Regions from separate parts of the Paenibacillus aurantiacus genome, predicted to be linked through region 3. Evidence: predicted binding sites of a transcription regulator. Region 3 holds the regulator's gene; each other region holds the start of a gene.
What was found. Region 3 encodes LexA, which represses DNA repair genes until DNA is damaged. Its sites were predicted from a motif close to CGAACATATGTTCG; they were not measured.
Positions count from the first base shown of each region.

Region 1 (6,093 bases), on a different contig from region 3:
AAAAGACCTACTGTAAATTGGGTTGCATGAGACTCGTTAGAGACTTTGAAGCCGATTTTTTGGGCTCCGCTAACATCAATGTTAAGATCAGCTGGGAATTCACCAGCTTTAACCGATCGCGTTGCTACAGAAACATCATCCAACATAACCGTGAAAGTTACTGTTTCCTTAGTAGCTTTACTATCGTCTGTAAAGCCTAACTTTGAGACGAACTTTTTATATTGGCCGTTAAGAGGAAACTCGAGTAGAGCTTCTTTTGCATCAGAAAAAATATAATTGGTACCGATTGTAATATAATTATTGTACGAGTTTCCTACAGTGTCTTTAACAATATCTCCTTCATTATAGGAATACTCGTAGGTGAAGTCTTTGCCATTTTCTTGCCAGTTCATATGCTGGAGGTTATCCCCGAAATACTTTGCAGTGGCTTCAGGTTGTTCCCCAATCCAGACAGTCGCTGTTTTCGAGTCCCATTTAACTTCTTCGCCAAGAGATTCCGCAACAAAGCGTAATGGAACAAATGTCGTCCCATTTAAAACGAATGGTTGTTCAGTAGGTGTTTTTGAAACTTTATTGATTTTTATGTCCTTCACATTGTAAAAAACCTCAATCATCTTACCGCCAGCAGCGTAAGCCGTAGCTCCTGTTACAACTGTTCCGATAAGTAACCCTGCTACTAGACCCTTCACTTTGTCTTTCATGATAGTTCTAACGACTCCTTTTATGTTGTATGTATATAAATCTTTTGACCTATTTTCGACAATGTCTATAATAAAACCTTTTTTCCTTCTTGTCACTTATTTTGTAACTATCTCCCTTGGTAATTTCAATTTGCCCTTTTCCTTGGCGCTCTTCGCGGGTATGCCCGACAAGCACGTCGCGATCAACAAGGTCCGGCTGCCAAGTGGCAAAGACGCGCCAGCGTTTATCGCTGAGATGGTCCCGCCGCCGAAGCATGTCAAGGATCGTAGTCACGTCTGGCAGGCATGCGCGGCTGGAATTGAGGAGACTATTGAGGCACAGAAGAGGAAGAAAAAAGCAAAATAAAAGGAGATAGTCGTCTAATAGCGCGAGGCAAATGATCAACCATTTTGTGTAATCTTTAAAAATATTACACTTTACTTACTGCAAATCTCGTAATATACTTTTATTGAATTACCAAATGTTAGGAGGAAATATTGTGAAGAAGAAGTCAGTAGTAAGTTTTTTTCTTGCGGTGATTGTCTTATTAATCGCCGCCGTACCAGCGTTCGCTGCAAACTCGTCTAGCATTACCGTAAGTACCTATCAGCATGCTATGACACCACTTCCTGTAGATGGTTTGGGACAATACGGAAAAATTACTCTTTCCGGGAATGGTGATGCGTCTTTATACGTTTATTACAATAAAGGTGACGGTGTTTGGAGACAATGGACAATCAATGATCCAGGAACGGGTTGGTTGTTCCTGAGTAGTACCGGTGGCTCAAAATACCTTGACTTTTATATGAACATAGGTTGGCAATATAAAGTTGAAGTATTTGCATCGAACTCTACTAGTGCGACAGGTACTATTAGAAACACACTGTAATATAAGATTCCCACTATAGAAAACTGCAAGGTGTGTCTTCACATCATGCAGTTTTTTCATTTACTGTTCAAAAACATTTTCTTAGAAACGTTTTTTTGCAATATTTATGGAGTGACTAAATTCCCAAAACGGGCATATAATATACGAACAAACATTCGTAAAGGTGTGCCGATATGGAATTCACTCCGCCCGATCATAGCCCCTTCCTCCCGCCGGAATACATAATCGATCTGGTAAAGGAGCATCTCTTGCTCCACGTTCAGCTGTTGATCCTCGAACACGATATGAAGGTGCTGCAGCGCAATGCGGATTTGAGGATGGGAACGATCTACGTTCGGAAACACCAGCAGATGATCGATTCAACACTGCGTCAACTTAACTTAAATAAGCGGACGCTAAACGAGAAACCCGGATTAATTAAAATCGTCGAGATGAAGATAACCAAGGGCAAGGCACAGTGCTGGTACCTCTACAACAAATACGAGTACGACATGATGCTGCTTGGTGCTTATATGAGGGCCGACATCATGATACGGATCGCGCAGATGATGAGCGTGGATTTGACGCAACCGTGTGCGGATGACATCGAGGAAGATCGTGGGGAAAGTACAATCACGTTGTAAGCTTGCAAAAGGCCCGCGGCCGCACTCCTGATTGTGGGCAGCCGCGAGCTTTTTTTGTTTTTAATACTGTCCGTCAATCTGGAATTTAACCGATGCATAATTTGTTATATCATCTGTCGTTATCATTGTAGTGGTCTTGGTGTCACCTTTCACCAGATCGCTAGTAGAGCCATTAGCCGTACCCAATCGCTTGCCGTTACTGTCATAGAACACTGCGGAGAACAGGACGCCAGACACATCTTTGTCGTTGCTGTTTGTGATATTCACGGTAATTTCGTACATATCCAAAGCGTTTTTCCTAGCTTCAAGCTGAGTAAAGACGAAGCCGCTAGCTTTGAACGTTCCTGCCGCTGCCTGTGCAGCTTGGCCTTTAGACGTCACGGATACGACAGACGACTTTGAGTCATACCCCACTTCCGCTCCAAGCAATTCCGCAGCAGCGCGTAACGGTATGTAGGTTGTCCCGTTAATGACCTTCGGTTCAGCCGTAGATACCTGACCATTCACCACCAAGGTCAGCTTGTTGGCAGCGTACGCACCAGCAATGGCCGATACTGCCATCAGCGACACGATCCCGATCGAGATCAAGACTTTCTTTTTCACGCGACGAATCTCCCCTTTGCAAAATAGGAACACAGGAAAATATTATCATTGCCCCTGCGAGCTATTTGTCGATGTCTGTCGGGAGAAACAAAAAAAACGTCGGCATCAGCCAGCAATAGGTTCAGCACAAAACTAACCATCAGGAAGTATGTCCTATTAAATTGAACTCAAAGAGATGTCATAATTAATTCGTGTAAATAAATGGATTAAGTGGAGGGGTAACCATGGAGAAAGAATCCAACATAATTTCCCGTCGTGAAGCACTAGGGGTGATCGGTACTGTCGGTGCAGGAATAGCTGGCGCTGTTTTATGGCCGGCTAAGGTTTTTGGCGAAGTTGAAACAATTCCCCCCACAGTGGAAAGCGTTGCTCAAACGACTTCGACTTTTGACGAAATTCGAAAAGGATATTATTACATATCCGCTCCATCCTCTACAGAAACAGACTCAACCTCAAGAATACAAGGTGTTATTGATGATGCTATTTTGAATGGAGGTGGCACCATTTTTTTTCAGCCTGGTGTTTACAAACTTTCAATAAACATCAATAACTTTTATAAGTCAGACTATGATGTATCGCAGAATGATGGCAGGTTGAGTTATGCTGCCATAAGAATAAAAACTGATAAACCACTGTCTTTAGTAATGTATGGAGCTACTTTTTCCATTATAATTGGTAAACGAACGGAGAACTCAGCATACGGAGCTTTTTTATTAGATGGCGCTAAAAATGTTCATCTAGTTGGTGGATCCATAATTTCAAATCGAACGCCAACAAAAGATGATGGTCATCACATGTCACATCCAGGTGTAATTTTGTTTGGTACTGAAAATTGTTCCGTCACAGGTATGACTTTGAAGTTTATGTCACAGGGAATCAGTAGTTTCAGATCGAAAACATCACATATTAGCAGCTGTATTATCGAGGACTGTAGAGCATCGGGTGTTATTCTCTTTGTTTGCGAAAATAACAAGGTTGAATTATGCACTATCAATAATTGTGCCGATGGTCAATTGTCATTGTTTGGGGGAGGGTCTAATAATCTAGTTACGAATTGCAGAGTCACTTACACCGGTACAAGCAGTGCACAAGGAATTACCGTTGAAAAAGAGCGCAATTCACAGGTAAGTAACTCGACCGTATTAGGTCATTATTATGGAATCGACATTAAAAATGGGGCTAGTAACTGTGTTATCGGGCCGAATAACCGATGCTATAATAATAACATTAACATCGCAATCAGACCTGGCGATGATAATGGTAACGGTACAAAACCATCCAATAACATTAGTATTATTAACAACAATGCAACTGAACCGACAGGACAGGCAAGCAGTGCTTGTATTTTAGTTTCTGCGGGGACTGGCCATATAATAAGTGGAAATATAGTGGGCAGAGATAAATATTTATACGAGTCTACAGCCACTAACAAAGATAAGGATATTACGATCGAAGCAGCTATTAACATTTATGGTAAGGAAGCTGTGACAAAGGATATCACTGTCATTAATAATATATTTCAAATGGAAATAGATACCGAACAGATTGATGTCCCAAAAAGAATAACAAAAGGTAAGTCCTTAAATGCCAATGAATTCGTTTCTAATTTGGTGATTGAAGGTAATCGCTTCTTGGGTTCATTTAATACTACAACAACAGGGACACCAACAAGTGGCATATATCTTAAGTGTTCGCAATTCAAGATAATTAATAATTCATTTGAAGGCTATGTACAAAAAGATAACGAATATTTAGCAATTGTGTATAAAAATGAATCACTTGTCGAGCACTACCCTTCTCCGGCTACATTGAAAAATAAAGCCATAATAACTAATAACACTTTTAATACCCCAGCTAATTCATGTATTTCTCTTTCCAAAGCGTATAACGTAAGCATCGAAGGAAATCAATTTTATGGCGGAGGTCAAAATCGCCACATTATTTACTTGAATACTTGCAAAGTCATAAGAGTTAAAAATAATGAAGTTTATCATGCTCTTGGTACTGTGACGTGGAGCGTGAGATTTGTATCCATCGCTGATTCAGGGGATATAACCAAACGATTTGTATATATTTCTGACAACCTGGTTGTATCCGAAAGTACCAGCACGGACACTGGAAAGAACATTATTAATGATGTTACTGAACCAGGAGATTCTATAAACACTATTATTAGACTAAATCAAACATAGCCAAATGACGAACCCCTTCTCTTAGATAGGGGTTCGTTTATTATTGGATGCCTCTATCGATAAGGAGACAATTAATATCTTCCTATACTTTATTTCACGATCGTGCGATTGGTTCTAACATTCCATGACACGCTTAAGCCAATAACTTCTCCAAATGTCCGTAATGGAACGTATGTCACGCCGTCTATTTGCTTCGATTCAACAGTCTTCCCGCGCACCACTACCGTTCCCGGCGAAGCTGCCGGTTCTTCTCGTTTGAATGCGACGCCGAACAATTCGCAGATACCACGCGCCAGCTCCTCGGCGCATTCGCTACGGTAGGATTCAGACATCAACAGCCGCGCTTCATCTTGATTGGTCATGAATCCCGCCTCGACCAAGACGGACGGCATGTTCGTCTCGCGAAGGACATGGAAGTCTGCGGTCTTTACGCCGCGGTTCGGCAATTGCGTTCCGGCGATCAGGTGGCGATGCAGGATCTCGGCCGCTCGTTTGCTGGCCGCGCTGGTGGGATAGTGGAACGTCTCAATGCCGCAGGCGCTCCCCCACGCCTCGCCTGCTGCGTTTGCGTGAATGCTGATATATAAATCCGCCTTCGCCTTGTTCGCGGCGTCTGTGCGGGCCTGAAGTGGCGTATCTACATCGGTAGAAGCGACCAGCAGCGTGCGGAAGCCGCATCGGCGCAGGTGCGTGTCCAACTTGGCAGCAACTGATCGATTGAACTCGTTCTCTTTCATCACGGACCCATCAGAGAATACCGGCGTCCGTTTGCCCGGCGTCTCCATTCCATGACCGTCGCAGATTGCGACCAACTTCCCCATCTCATTCGCTCCTTTCAATTTTACGCAGATCGCCGATCCCAGCAGGCGGCCCGCTCCCTGATCATTCGGCCATAGGTACGTGCTCCCGCCGCCGTCGCCGTTCAGAGCATCGAGGCAGCCGAGCTCGTCCATGATCTCTCCAAGTTGATTCAGCGAAACAGCATCGACCGTCGTGACCAGCACCAGCTGCCCGACCGCCGTGATTCCGACCGCTGTCCGGATCGCTTTCCGCTGCCAGATATCGTCGCCGAGCCGGTCGCGTGTGATCGTTTCCTTGATGACGT
Region 1 covers NZ_JBHMDO010000047.1:257,677-263,769, forward strand. The annotation lists gene ACFFSY_RS29390 (stalk domain-containing protein) at 1-701, opposite strand, end outside; gene ACFFSY_RS29395 (hypothetical protein) at 1,181-1,570, shown strand; gene ACFFSY_RS29400 (YhjD family protein) at 1,744-2,193, shown strand; gene ACFFSY_RS29405 (stalk domain-containing protein) at 2,254-2,796, opposite strand; gene ACFFSY_RS29410 (right-handed parallel beta-helix repeat-containing protein) at 3,021-4,988, shown strand; gene ACFFSY_RS29415 (N-acetylmuramoyl-L-alanine amidase) at 5,078-6,093, opposite strand, start outside.
Region 1: a site for LexA is predicted at 1,715-1,728, ahead of ACFFSY_RS29400 (YhjD family protein). Genes of this name have one in related genera too.

Region 2 (7,313 bases), on a different contig from region 3:
GGAGTTCGCAAAGTCTTCCGAATTGCGAGAATTTTCATATATTCATTGCCGAGTTGCTATAGCCCGCGCTTACATCATCATTAGGTCGGTCTCGGTCAGCCGGATTTTCTGAATCCGCTTCGCCCTGCCCGTCGCCTCGTCCATATCGACGAGCACCGCGTGAAAATGCCAATCACCTTCATCCACCACGAACCGTACCGGCAGCTGCGTCTTGAACTTATGCAGCACCGCCGTCCGCTCCATACCCAGCACGCCGTTCATCGGTCCGCACATGCCCACGTCAGTCAGATACGCTGTGCCTTCAGGTAAAATGCGGTCATCGTTCGTCTGGACATGGGTATGCGTGCCGACGACCAACGAGGCGCGGCCGTCCAAATGCCATCCCATCGCGATCTTCTCGGATGTCGCCTCCGCATGAAAATCGACTAGTATACACTTGGTTCTCGGCCGCAGCTCTTCGATCAGCTCATCTACCTTCGCGAACGGGCAATCGATCGCCGGAAGGAACGTTCGACCCTGTAAGTTAACGATGGCGAGCTCTTTGCCGTTTGCTTTAATAACGGCAGCGCCTTGTCCGGGTGCGCCTGACGGGAAATTCGCCGGGCGTACCAGCCGTGGCTGCTCGTCGATCCATTCGAATATGTCTTTGTTATCCCACGTATGGTTGCCCATCGTAATGCCATGCACGCCCGCATCCAGCAGCTCCTTCACGATCGCCGCCGTAATGCCTCGGCCTGCAGCCGCGTTCTCGCCGTTGGCGATAATGATATGCGGGTTATACTTGGATTTCAGTGCAGGGAGCACCTTCTTCACGGCTGCCCGGCCCACACTGCCCACGATGTCCCCGATAAATAACACGTTCATGCTTCGTACCTCGCCCTCGTCTGCTCTTTCAATCTTCCCCAAAAAATCCGAAAAGTGGCTGCATCGGCAGCCACTTTCAGCAAATTCATGCCTATTCGATTACTTCGCGTATTCGACCGCGCGCGTCTCCCGAATAACCGTTACCTTGATATGACCAGGGTAATCGAGTTCGCTTTCGATCTTCTTCGTAATATCGCGCGCCAGTCGGAAGGCATCGGTGTCGTCGATTTTGTCCGGCTGCACCATGACGCGAACTTCGCGTCCAGCTTGGATCGCGTACGATTTCTCTACGCCGTCGAACGATTCCGTAATATCTTCCAGCTTCTCCAGCCGCTTGATATACGTCTCCAACGTCTCTCTTCTCGCACCCGGACGGGCTGCCGACAAGGCGTCCGCCGCGCCAACGAGCATCGCGATGACCGAAGTCGCTTCGCAATCGCCGTGGTGGGATGCGATACTGTTAATGACGACTGGATGTTCTTTGTATTTCTTCGCAAGCTCGACGCCAATCTCGACGTGAGAGCCTTCCACTTCATGGTCAAGCGCTTTGCCGATATCGTGCAGCAGACCTGCACGCTTCGCGAGCGTTATGTCTTCGCCAAGCTCAGCCGCCATAAGTCCGGTCAGATAAGCGACCTCCATGGAATGCTTGAGCACGTTCTGACCGTAGCTTGTCCGATAGCGCAGTCGGCCGAGGATCTTGATCAGATCCGGATGCAAGCCGTGAACGCCGACTTCAAATGTAGCTTGCTCGCCATATTCGCGAATACGCTCGTCCACTTCGCGACGGGATTTCTCCACCATCTCTTCGATGCGAGCCGGGTGGATCCGGCCGTCCGCGACGAGTTTCTCCAACGATGTACGGGCAATCTCGCGACGAATCGGATCAAAACCGGACAAGATGACCGCTTCCGGTGTATCGTCAATGATGAGATCGATACCGGTCAACGTTTCCAATGCGCGAATATTACGGCCTTCGCGGCCAATAATGCGGCCTTTCATTTCTTCGTTCGGCAGTGCTACGACCGATACGGTCGTCTCCGCCACATGGTCAGCCGCACAGCGTTGAATAGCCAGCGAGATAATATCGCGCGCTTTTTTGTCCGCTTCTTCTTTCGCCTGCGATTCGATTTCCTTGATCATTTGAGCCGTCTCGTGACGCACTTCCTGCTCCACGCTCTGGAGAATGATCGTCTTGGCTTCTTCCATCGTCAGGTTCGAGATGCGCTCCAATTCGCTTACTTGCTGCTTGTAGAGTGAATCGATTGTCTCTTGTGTCTCTTCGATCCGCTTCTCTTTGTTGGCGACTAGTTCTTCTTTGCGTTCCAGTGCTTCTATTTTCTTATCCAGCGACTCTTCTTTCTGTACGAGCCGTCGCTCTTGACGCTGTACCTCGTTACGACGTTCGCGAATGTCTCTTTCGGCCTCGGTACGGAGCTTATGGACTTCGTCTTTCGCTTCGAGGACCGTTTCTTTCTTCAGCGCTTCCGCATCTTTGCGCGCGTTGTCAACGATTTGACCGGCGGCATGCTCAGCGCTTGAAATCTTGGCCTCGGCGAGTAACTTCCGAATATAATAGCCTAGTCCAAAGAAAATCAAGCCAACAAGGAGAATGATCAGAAGCCAGATCCAGGTTGCCATATCTTTCTCACCTCCTCATTGCACCACCAAGGCAAACGCCCGGGTAAGTTATTTGGTTTTCGTTTGTGTTACGGTACTAGCCGGTTTTCATCCCGCTTCAACAATCATGTTTGGTGACGAAAATGATCGCTTTCGAATCAACTTTTGGAAGGAAAATTGATTCATGATAAAGGAATACAACATTCATTTTATCTGTTGATAAAATCAATTGTCAAGCATGTCAGGTTCATCCTCAACTTCGTCCTGCTGAATCGCCTGCCGCACCGCTTCCTTCACGACGCTGCCTGGAAATCCTCTGCGAAGCAAATAACCCATTAGCTTATGCCTCCGCTCTCGCGGCTCCCCTTTAATGTAAGGCCATTTCTTGATTGCGGCCCGTACGGCCACGGCTGTCTCTTCATCCTCGTCGAGCTCGTCCGTCGCTTCCTTGGCCGTCTCCTTCGTGATCCCTCGCATGCGCAGCTCCTGACGCAGCAGCAGCCTTCCTTTCGCCTGGCCGCGCAGCCGAGAAGCGGCAAAACGGCTCGCATAGTCGGCGTCATCCACTAGTCGCTCTTGCGTAAGTCTGGCGATCGCTTGCTCTGCCGCCTGCTCGTCGATCCCTTTGCGTGCCAAATACTGGGCCATCTCCTTATGTGTTCTCGGCCGGTAGCCCAAATATTGAATGCCCAGCGCATACGCACGGTGCTTCGTATCTTCTTCGGCGATCTGTTTCAGCTCATCCGGATGAATCTCCCGCCCCTTGAACAGACGGAACTTGATCATGATATCCTCGTGAACGCTGATGAACGGTTCATCCTGGTTTCCGTTCACGAATACGTTATACCGGTACTTCTCCTTACGAATCTGCTCGACGGATGTAATCCGGACCGTCTCCGTGCTTTCCACGTGCTCCTGTTCGTTCACTGCACACTTGCCTCCTTAATATGCCAAAAGCAGAACAAGGCGCTATGCGGGCCCTGTTCTGCTCCATATCCGGTCTTATGATAAGCTGGCGCTTCGGACGCTTACAGTTCGAGCTCCAGCTCGTCCTCATCCTCGTCATCCGTGCTGAAGCCGCCGGCGTCGAGCGCTGCTGCTGCCGCCAGATTGCTCGCTTCCCGAATTTGCTTCTCGATGACGCTCGAGATGTCTTTATGATCCTTCAAAAATTGCTTCGCGTTCTCACGGCCTTGGCCCAGACGCTCACCGTTAAAGGAGAACCAAGCACCGCTCTTCTGAACGATGTCCATTTCGACGCCGATGTCGATGATACTGCCTTCTTTGGAGATGCCTTCACCATACATGATGTCGACTTCCGCTTGTTTGAACGGAGGTGCCACTTTGTTCTTGACAACCTTAATGCGGGTACGGTTACCGACCATGTCGTTGCCTTGTTTGATCGTCTCTACGCGACGAACGTCAAGACGTACGCTGGAGTAGAACTTGAGTGCGCGTCCGCCTGGCGTCGTCTCAGGATTGCCGAACATAACGCCGACTTTCTCGCGAAGCTGGTTGATGAAGATCGCAATCGTCTTCGATTTGCTGATCGCGCCGGACAGCTTGCGGAGTGCCTGGGACATCAGACGGGCTTGCAGACCTACGTGCGAATCGCCCATCTCTCCTTCGATCTCGGCCTTCGGCACGAGTGCGGCGACAGAGTCAACAACGATAATGTCGACTGCGCCGCTGCGAACGAGCGCTTCCGCGATCTCGAGGGCTTGCTCACCTGTATCCGGCTGAGAAAGCAGCAGCTCGTCGATGTTAACACCAAGCTTGCTCGCGTACAACGGGTCGAGCGCATGCTCCGCGTCGATAAATGCGGCTTGTCCACCGGAACGCTGCACTTCGGCAATCGCGTGCAGGGCAACCGTCGTCTTACCGGAAGATTCCGGTCCGTAGATTTCAATAATGCGGCCTCTTGGGAATCCGCCGATTCCAAGGGCAATATCTAATGCCAGGGAACCACTAGAAACTGTTTCAACAGTCATGTTCGCGGATTCGCCAAGCTTCATAATAGAACCTTTACCAAACTGTTTCTCGATTTGACGCAAAGCCATCTCGAGCGCTGCGCGACGATCTGACAACGCATTCACACCCTTTTCGATTGATAGTTTCATGATACCTTGTTTCGTTCCCGATTACAATACTTTTTACGAACATATATTCTTATTTTTTTCTTCCAGACGGCGAAGGCAAAAAAAAACCGCGGCAAAGTATTCTTCGCCACGGTTCTTCCGTCAGTTACTGTCGATTATAGAGTAAACTCGCACAGCGGACAAGCGAATATCGTCAGTTGTCACAAGTTTGCCATAGTTCAGCTGTAATTTCTATTCCGATTCCTTAAGCAGCTGCCATAAACGGTATAATGCCGACTTCGCCGCGCGGGTACGGATTATGCTCCTGTTCCCGCTTAAATGCGCCGTGTGCACAATCGTCTGTTTCCCCCGTCTCGCTAGGCCGAAATAGACGAGCCCTACAGGCTTGCCTTCCGACTCCGACGGTCCCGCCACGCCGGTTAGCGAGATGCCGTAATCACTATCCGTCAGCTCTCTGACCCGCTCCGCCATGAGCGATGCCGTGGATTCACTGATCGCACCGGGCGCGCCCTCCCCTTCAAGCTGCGACATGGGAATACCGAGCAGCCGATGCTTCATTTCGTTCGTATAGGTGACGACCCCGCCGACGAATTCGCCGCTGCTGCCTGGAATATTCGTAATCAGCTCCGCGAACAGTCCCCCGGTCAAGCTCTCGGCGCTAGCCAGCTTATAGCGCGACAAGCGCAGCAGGCGCACGATCGCTTCCTCGAGCGGGATATCCTCGCGCGCAAACAAATATTGACCTACGCGCTCCGCGATCGTCTTCTCCACCACATTCAGCCTCGCCGCCGCTTCCGCCTCCGTCAGCGCTTTGGTGGAAATGCGAATCGCAACTTCTCCCTCCTTGGCATAAGGCGCGATGGTCGGGTCCGTCTGGCCGTCGATCAGGTCGATCAAAGCTGCTTCCAAACTCGATTCGCCAATCCCGGCAAACTTCAAAGTGCGCGAGAATAACCGCCGATCCTCCCCTAAGACCGATCTTAGCCACGCTTTGCCGGGTCCGTCGAACATCGGCTTCATTTCGCGCGGCGGGCCGGGCAGCAGCAAATAGTGCGTGCCATCCGCGGTCATCGCGTTGCCGACGGCAAGCCCCGCCTCGTTCGCAAGCGGCGTGCTGCCGACGATCGAGTTCGCCTGGCGCCGGTTGCTCTCCACCATATGGATGCCGCGCGCAGCGAAGAACTGCTCGATTTTGTCCATCGACGGACCATGAAGCTCGATCTCCGCCTTTAAATACTTCGCCAATGCATCCTTCGTTAAATCGTCTTGCGTCGGACCCAGCCCGCCCGTGAAAACGATGAGATCGGCGCGGCCGCGAGCCAGCTCGATCGCTTGGCGGATACGTCCTTCATTGTCGCCGACGACCGTTTGGAAATAAACGTCGATCCCGAGCTCCGCAAGTCCTTGGGAGAGGTAGGTCGCGTTCGTGTTCACCGTCTGGCCAAGCAGCAGCTCTGTGCCAACCGCTATAATTTCTGCGCGCATTCCGCATCGCTCCATTCCTAATATGATGAAAGCACCACCCCTTCGCATGGAAGAGATGATGCTTATACGCAAGGCCTATTCCGTCAGGGGAATAAGATTTTTGTTTTTGACGAAGTAATCGATGCCCGAATATACCGTAATAAGTGCGGCAGCCCAGCTGGAGATTTGGTCAAACGGGATATCGATAAACGTAAACGGAAAATTGTTCAGCAAGAGCGCGATGATCATCGTGATCTGCACCGCGGTTTTCCACTTGCCCCACGTGGAAGCCGCCAACACGGCGCCTTCCAGCAGCGCAATCTGACGCAGACCCGTTACGGCGAATTCGCGGCTGATGATGACGATCGCGATCCATGCATCGACCTTGTCCATCTCCACCAGGGAAATCAGGACAGCTGCCACGAGCAGCTTGTCGGCAAGCGGATCCAGCAGTTTGCCGAGATTGGTGACGATTTTGTTCTTCCGCGCGATATAGCCATCCAGACCATCCGTTGCGGCTGCAACGATGAATATCAGCGTGGCAAGGATTTGATTCCAGGTAATCGAGAAATCCTGGAAGCTGAGCTCGCTCAAATTCACGTTGATCAGCAGCAAGAACATGATGATCGGCACGAGAAAAATGCGGGCAAGCGTAATTTTGTTTGCTAAGTTCACGATAAGCCCTCCCCGGACATATCGAATTCGTAGGCGTGCGTAACCCGTACTCGCTGCATTTGTCCGATCGATGCAGTACAGTTCGTAATGAATACTTCGCCGTCGATCTCCGGAGCATCGTACTCCGAACGTCCTATGTATACATCGCTTCGGCCATCATAGCGTTCAACGAGCACGTTAATGTCGCGTCCGATATATTTGCCGCTATTGCCTTTGGAAACTTCGCGTTGAATCTCCATCAACGTGTTGGCCCGCCATTCCTTCACGTCATCCGCGACATGATCTGGCAGCCGAACCGCTGGCGTGTCTTCTTCCGCCGAATATGTGAATACGCCAAGCCGGTCGAATCTCAGCTCGCGAATAAATTCGCACAGCCGATTGAAATCCTCGTCCGTCTCGCCTGGGAAACCAACGATCATCGACGTGCGAAGCGCCACGTCCGGGATGCGTGCGCGAATCTTCTCGACCAATTCGCGGACGTCCCGCTGACGCCCTGGTCTGCGCATCCGCTTCAGGATCGTATCTTCGCTATGCTGCAGCGGCATGTCGATATAATTGCATATTTTCGGATTGGTTGCAATCGTCTCGATC
Region 2 covers NZ_JBHMDO010000044.1:205,337-212,649, reverse strand. The annotation lists gene ACFFSY_RS27870 (TIGR00282 family metallophosphoesterase) at 70-864, opposite strand; gene rny (ribonuclease Y) at 964-2,505, opposite strand; gene ACFFSY_RS27860 (RecX family transcriptional regulator) at 2,710-3,411, opposite strand; gene recA (recombinase RecA) at 3,513-4,571, opposite strand; gene ACFFSY_RS27850 (competence/damage-inducible protein A) at 4,815-6,068, opposite strand; gene pgsA (CDP-diacylglycerol--glycerol-3-phosphate 3-phosphatidyltransferase) at 6,144-6,722, opposite strand; gene rimO (30S ribosomal protein S12 methylthiotransferase RimO) at 6,719-7,313, opposite strand, start outside.
Region 2: a site for LexA is predicted at 4,641-4,654, ahead of recA (recombinase RecA). Genes of this name have one in related genera too.

Region 3 (7,313 bases):
AAGTTGATTTCTCTAGCCTTCTCCGGTATATCGTATTCGGCCAGCACGACGCTTGCCGCTCCGAACGTATTCGTTTCGAGGATATCCGCGCCTGCTTCCAAGTACGCTTCATGGATGTCCTGAATGACATCCGGACGCGTCAGCACAAGCATCTCATTGCAGCCTTCCAGCTCTTCGCCGCCGAAATCCGCCGCGCCTAGATCGCGCTGTTGTATCATCGTGCCCATTGCACCGTCAAGTATCAAGATGCGACGGCCCATCATCTCTTGAATGGTCGGTTTCGTCATCGGTGAACTTCTTCCTTCCCGCCTTCAACTATGGAACCCCAAAATCATTAACCCTTAGTCTACCAGAATCGACATCGGGTGAAAAGGTTCTTATGTCGACAGGGGTTGCGTTTTATACTATAATTATTCTTATCGGAAATAAAGTCCAACGAAACGAGGGATTGGGAATGGCTGAAATTCGTATCCGCAATACCGACGAACGCATTCAAGGCGAGGAGAACGTCCGCGCATTTCTTGAGAATCAAGAGGTTCTGTACGAACACTGGAATACCGACAAACTGCCGGAAGAGCTTCGCGAGAAGTTCGTTCTGACCGACGACGAGAAAGCGCAAATCCTCTCCGTGTACGACGAGGACATTCGCGATTTGGCCAGCCGCCGCGGCTACCGTACGTGGGATCTCATCTCCCTCTCGGACGCAACGCCTAACCTAGACGAACTGCTGAAGAAATTCGAATCGGTCCACACGCATACGGAAGACGAAGTTCGTGCAATTACAGCCGGTAAAGGTATTTTCATCATTAAGGGCACGGACGATGTCGGTTACTTCGACGTCGAGCTCGAAGCCGGCGACGTCATCTCGGTACCCGAGCACAAAGCGCACTTCTTCACACTGATGGAGAACCGCCAAATCGTTGCCGTTCGCCTCTTCATCGAGACGGAAGGCTGGATCGCGCACCCTTACGCAGACCCTTCATTCCAGAAATAATCCATACCAAGACGACAACCCCCGCTCTCCTTCGAGAACGGGGGTTGTTTGTGATTTGCCTTATTAAAAAAGGTATCGAGCGTACCCCGCCTACGCCAACAGCGGAAGCAATTCTTCAAGATGCTTGATTTCGTGGGATGGAATGATTTCGTCCGTACGGACCGCGCCGTGACGGTTGATCCAAACGGAAGTCATGCCAATCGTGTTGGCGCCGAGAATATCGGTTGTCAGTTTGTCGCCAACCATAATGCCATCCTCTGGTTCGATGCCCAGCCGCTCCAGCGCATGCTTGAAGATCGAAGCGGCTGGTTTGCCTTCGCCGAACGTGCCCGAAATGATAATATGGTCGAAGTATGGCGCAAGCTCCGGCACGCCGTCGAGTTTCTCCTGCTGCAGATCGGGCGAGCCGTTCGTGAGCAGCAGCAGCTTATATTTGCCCTTCAGCTGATCAAGCAGTCGAAACGTCTCTTCATAGACGTAAGGCCGTTTGCGGCGTTCCGCCGGGAACCGCTCCGCCAGTTCGGCGCCTAATTCCGGATTGTCGACGCCAAGCGCCTTCAGCCCGCGCGTCCATGACTCGCGACGGTACAGCGGCGCGAGCTGCTGCAGCTTGCGGAATTCTTCCTGCTCACCGGCGAGGAAGTTCGCCCACAAGCCTTCGAATGGATTGATGCCGATCATTTTCGTGAACGGGAACGTCTCGTACGAGGCGTACAGCTCCCGTGCCGCTTCGCGAACGGCGGCCTCCAGTTCCTTGGCGTTCAGGCCCGACTGGGCTGCGCCTGCTTCACAGGTCGCATCGAACGCTTCTTGCACGCTGCGCTCGTCCCACAATAACGTATCATCCAAGTCAAACAGTACGGCTTTCTTCGACATGCTTCATCTGCACTCCAGTCTATTTTTTCTCGTTGAACGGTATGTTATGGACGGTCGCGAACGTACGAAGACGTTCCGCCATCTCATCCGTTGGAAAACGGTTGATCATGCGGCTGAATACCCAGTTGGCGCCTTTCTGCTGCTCGATGACGACCGAACCTTTCTGCACGTTGATCGCTTTAATGCCGACGGTGTAAAGATTGCGGTCTCCGCCGAACCGGCGCGTGCGAACGTAATCCTTGCCAACCGACATGTAAGGACGGCGCAAGATGAAAATGACGGCCATCAGCACGTACAAGCCGATCGTCACCCAATACATCGTGCCTGCCTCTTTGTAATAGTCCGACGTGAACGTCGTAATGACGTACATGGCAATGAAAAGCAGGAGGAATGCAGGCATCATATAGCTGCGTCCTTTGAACGTATCCACCTTCTCCTCCGACTTCTGGAGATTGATCGGAGTTTGGCCGTTTTTCTTGCGCTGCTTGTTCAATTGTGTCTGGTTCTTGCGAACTTTGCGTTCCCAGGATCGTGATGACAAATCGGGAGCCTCCTAATGAGTTGGTAGATAACGAAGGGCTGTGCCGCGACGCAAAGCCCCCTCGCCTATTACGGCAATCGCCTCGAAGCGTTTCATGCGCAATGTTGAACGATCTTCATGCGACTAAATCGGACGAGCGAATTTCTCGATGAAACGGTTCGGGTATTCCGAGGGCAGCCTGCTCGCTTCGTCCAAGCGGTCGTACCACTCCTGAGGCAGCTTCCAGCCGACGGCGCCGATGTTATCTTCGAATTGCTCCAGCGTGCTCGCGCCGAAAATGGGAGAGGTGATGCCCTTGCGCCGAAGCAGCCAAGCGAGCGATATTTGGGCCGGGGTTCTCTTGAGCTCAGCTGCCGCTGTCGCGACTTCGTCCAAAATCGCGAAGTTCTTGTCCGAATTGCGAAGCGCCCAAGAGCTCTCTCCGACTTTCGACGTCAGCCTGCCGGATGCGGGCTCCTCGCGGTTGTATCTTCCCGTCAAGAAACCTCCGCCCAGCGGCGCCCAAGGAATAATGCCGACGTTCTCCTCCAGGCAGAGCGATATCATCTCGCGGTCCATCTCCCGGCTGACCAAGCTGTACTGCGGCTGTATCGAGATGAAACGCACGTACCGGTTCATATCGCTCACCGCCAGCGATTTCATGAGCTGCCATGCGAAGAAGTTCGAGCACCCGATGTAACGGACTTTGCCCGACGTCACGAGATCGTCCAACGTGCGAAGCGTCTCTTCGATGGGCGTCGCATGGTCCCAAACATGCACTTGATACAGATCGATATAGTCGGTCTGCAGACGCTTCAGGCTGGCATCCACGCCATCCATGATATGTTTGCGGGAGATCCCTACCCCGTTCGGATGCTCCGCGGTCTGCATCCGGACTTTCGTGGCTAGCACGACTTCCGAGCGACGGCCCCGTATCGCTTTGCCGACGATTTCTTCTGATCGGCCTGCCACATATACGTCCGCGGTATCCAGGAAATTGCCGCCTTTGTCAAAAAAGCGATGGATCATCTCGACGGAGTCTTGCTCGCTTGTCGTGTTGCCGAACGTCATCGTCCCTAAGCATAGCTCCGACACCGCAAGTCCGCTTCTTCCTAATAAACGATATTCCATTTCGACCGTCCTCCTCGCAATGGGTGCGTCAGTCGAGGTCTTGCTGTCTTAATGTTTGATGTTGTCCTCTTCGTCCTCAACAAACTTGATATTATCCAGCTGTCCGCGGAAGTTCCGCTTGAAATTATCCAAATATTGCTTGCGCAGCTCGGCGCGTTCAGCCGTCTCTTCTGCCGTCAAACCGACGGTTTTATGCTTGCGCGACAGCTCGTTTATGCGTGCGATGATTTTCTCCAATGTGATACGCCTCTCTTTCCGTTACGCTCTTGCTAGTCAACATTCCACTCTTTACTTTGACACTTTTGTTCCACGATTGTCAAGGTAACAACAAAAAACGGCGAACCCTAATGGTCCGCCGGAATGATTAAGCTCTGTCCCGCATGCAGCGCGCTCTCCCGCAGCCCGTTGCGCTGCTTGATCGAATAGATAACTTCGCGAACATCTTCGCCGCTTCCCTTCAACTCGCTTGCGATTGCCCAGAGCGTGTCGCCCGTCCCTACTACGATTACTTGTTCATTTGCCGTCGGCGCTTCCGGAACTACCGTACTCGCGTTGCCTCTCATAATCATAAATCCAGCGAAAACAATGACGAAGAATAGAGCAACCGTCATAAATTTCGCGATGTGCCCAGTTCTCACTTTAACACCGCGTTTCTTCGTTGTGCTGCGTCTTACCGTGTTATGCATCCGTTCCTTATATGTATATGCAGAGACCGTGTTTACCATTATCGATTCCCCCAAACGTTTGTTCTGTTCTTGTGAAATCAGATTAACACGAACATTCGTTTGGTGTCAACGGTTTTTGGAACATTTGTTCGCACCGAAATGCGAACCTGTGTTTCTCGAACTTATGTTTGTACGAACTCCGGTTCTGTGTTATAATTTGACACAAATGAACTTATGGAGTGATCACGTTTGTCGAAACTATCCAACCGCCAGCAGGCGATACTCGAATTCATCAAGACCGAGGTTCGGGAGAAAGGCTACCCGCCTTCTGTCCGCGAAATCGGCGAAGCGGTCGGACTAGCCTCCAGCTCGACGGTTCACGGCCATCTGGACCGGCTAGAGAAGAAGGGCTTGATCCGCCGCGACCCGACGAAGCCTCGTGCCATTGAAATTTTGGACTCAGACATGGAGAGCATCCCATTCCCGCTCGCGATCGCCAAAGTACCGGTAGTCGGTAAAGTTACAGCCGGTCTGCCGATTACAGCGACCGAGAATATCGAAGACTACTTCCCGCTGCCTGCTGACCGCGTCGGTGACGACAACGTGTTCATCCTGAACGTCATGGGCGAGAGTATGATCGAAGCAGGTATCCACGATGGCGATTATGTTATCGTCCGCCAACAGCAGACGGCGAACAATGGCGAGATCGTCGTTGCGATGACCGAAGACGACGAAGCAACCGTGAAGACGTTCTATAAGGAACGCGACCATATCCGGCTTCAACCCGAGAACTCGACGATGGAACCGATCCGGCTCCGCAATGTGACGATCTTGGGCAAGGTAATTGGACTTTTCCGTGATATTCATTAATAATTAGGCAGACCTTATGACGCGCAGCGTTCGTAGGTCTGCCTTTTTTGTTGTAATTCGTATCATGGCTTCTCATTATAGAACCGCAATTAGTCAACAATCTCTCGGAATAAGACGTTCACATACGTATATCGGCTATCCGCATACCGGAACGCAAGCCGTATACCGGAGAAATCGATCCGAATTGAACGAAGCGCATTCGTCTGGATATACGGGCGAATAAGCGCCCGCAGCTTCATCGTATTGTGCTCACGCACGGCCTTGGCGATTTGAGCGGCGTAAGACGAACATCCGGCCAGCCGTTCATAGAACGGAATAACCTCTCGGGCGATTCTCCTGTGAATAACCGGCGAGAAGCGGAACTGGACCGTGCCGGGCGGAATTGTCGTACCGTTCGTATATTGCTTGATCGGAGCTGCGAATTTGAAATCCACGAAATAGCCGATACCGTTGGTGGATAGTCCGGTTATCGGCTCGGTAACAGTCTGCCGCAACAGCTTCTCCATAACCTCCAAATTTCCGTTCACGACAGCATCTGACCAACTACGAGCATACGCCTTACTTTGCGACACTTTGCGGTAGAACGGCAGCATTGCTTGCGCGGTATGCGCCAGTATACGCCCCGTTACTTTAAAGTCCCGCAGCTTCGTCGTCTTCGCCACACATACTCCCCGCTTTCTTAGTATTGCTGGTTTAACGTATGCGCGAAGCTCGACGAGCAATTGGACGCCGATCCCAATTTCATCTTCAGATTGTCGTAGAGGCTCTTGCCTTCTATCAATCGTCCAATCCAGTCGTATGGTGGATTCATAGAATAGATCATCTCCACTGGAGCGAGGTGATGAAATTGTTGACGAAACTGAAACAACCTGGCTTGATTCTCGGCATCCTAGGCGCCGCCAAACTGCTGTTGGACAGTGCCGGCATCCAAATTCCGGATGATACGATCAACGATCTTGCAAACGGTATCAGCGCCGTACTGGTCGTCATCTCCATTTTTGTTGATCACGGCAAATCCTGAGCTTCGCCCTTTCCTTGAGAAGCTGGCTAACGTCCAGCTAACCGGAAGCCGCCTTCGGCGTGCTTCTTTTTTTGCCTTTTATCGTGTAACACAAAAAGAAAAACCCTTGAAGTAAGTCCTTCAAGGGTTCCATACCTATTTTATTTAAGCGATTTCGTTATTTGCGCCTTAGACTTTAGTTCAGCCAGCAAAGTAGACGAAAGCTCGACAACTTTCTGGCTAGTGAGCTGTTTCTGAATTTCAGCTTTCTTCTCTTCCAGCGTCGCTGCCTTCGCATCTTTATGGTCCGTTAGTTTGATAATATGATATCCGTAATCCGTCTTAACCGGGCCGCCTAACTCTCCAACCTTTAGCGAGAACGCAGCTTCTTCGAACTCAGGAACCATTGCTCCCCTGCCGAAGAACCCCAGATCTCCGCCCGCATTCTTACTGCCTGGGTCGGTCGATTTTTCTTTCGCCAGCTTCGCAAAATCAGCGCCTGCTTTCAGCTGCTTCATAATTTCATCGGCTTCCGCTTCCGTTGCGACCAGAATATGCGATGCTTTCACCTCTTCAGGCTGATCGAAGCTAGCTCTATTGGCTTCAAAATATTGCTTTACTTCTGAATCCGTCACTTTCGCTCGAGGCTCAACAAGCTTGCGAATACGAAGCTGCATCGGTATTTGCTTCTTCAAGTTTTCGAGCGTCATGTTCGCTTGCTGCAGCGCATTTTGAAAATCCGATTCGGAAGGGAACTGCTTCTTGATTTGAGCAATTTCCACATCCACATCTTTATCGCTGATTACGATGCCTTGTTTCTTCGCTTCCTGCTTAACCAGCTCTTCTTGGATCAGGTTGTCCAATATTTGCGCTCCACCAGCTTCAGCCATCGCACTATACAGCTGATTTTTAGTAATAACCGAGCCATTAACTGTACCAACCGCTTTATTACCATCATTGCCTAATGGAGACTTATCGGAGTTGCTGGCAATATTCACGGATTTCGAAGAGGAATTGTAGTTGACATCCGCACCGAGCATCTCAGCTGCGGCGCGAAGAGGGATATAGGTTACCCCCTTAATTGATACTGGCTCTACAGTGGATTTCTGACCATTAACAATTAAGGTCATCTTCGTGGCTGCGAACGCACCTGCCCCTGCTGCAAGCATCATGCCGGCTACGACCAGCGTGGTTACTCCCACTCTACGAAATAAGATGCTGCCGTTATTTTTACTCACCAAATAACCTCCCGATAGA
Region 3 covers NZ_JBHMDO010000048.1:59,986-67,298, forward strand. The annotation lists gene metH (methionine synthase) at 1-287, opposite strand, end outside; gene mtnD (acireductone dioxygenase) at 455-994, shown strand; gene ACFFSY_RS31315 (HAD family hydrolase) at 1,085-1,870, opposite strand; gene ACFFSY_RS31320 (hypothetical protein) at 1,890-2,411, opposite strand; gene ACFFSY_RS31325 (aldo/keto reductase) at 2,535-3,521, opposite strand; gene ACFFSY_RS31330 (DUF896 domain-containing protein) at 3,570-3,758, opposite strand; gene ACFFSY_RS31335 (LysM peptidoglycan-binding domain-containing protein) at 3,866-4,084, opposite strand; gene lexA (transcriptional repressor LexA) at 4,436-5,056, shown strand; gene ACFFSY_RS31345 (hypothetical protein) at 5,146-5,718, opposite strand; gene ACFFSY_RS31350 (hypothetical protein) at 5,736-5,867, opposite strand; gene ACFFSY_RS31355 (hypothetical protein) at 5,907-6,077, shown strand; gene ACFFSY_RS31360 (peptidylprolyl isomerase) at 6,218-7,294, opposite strand.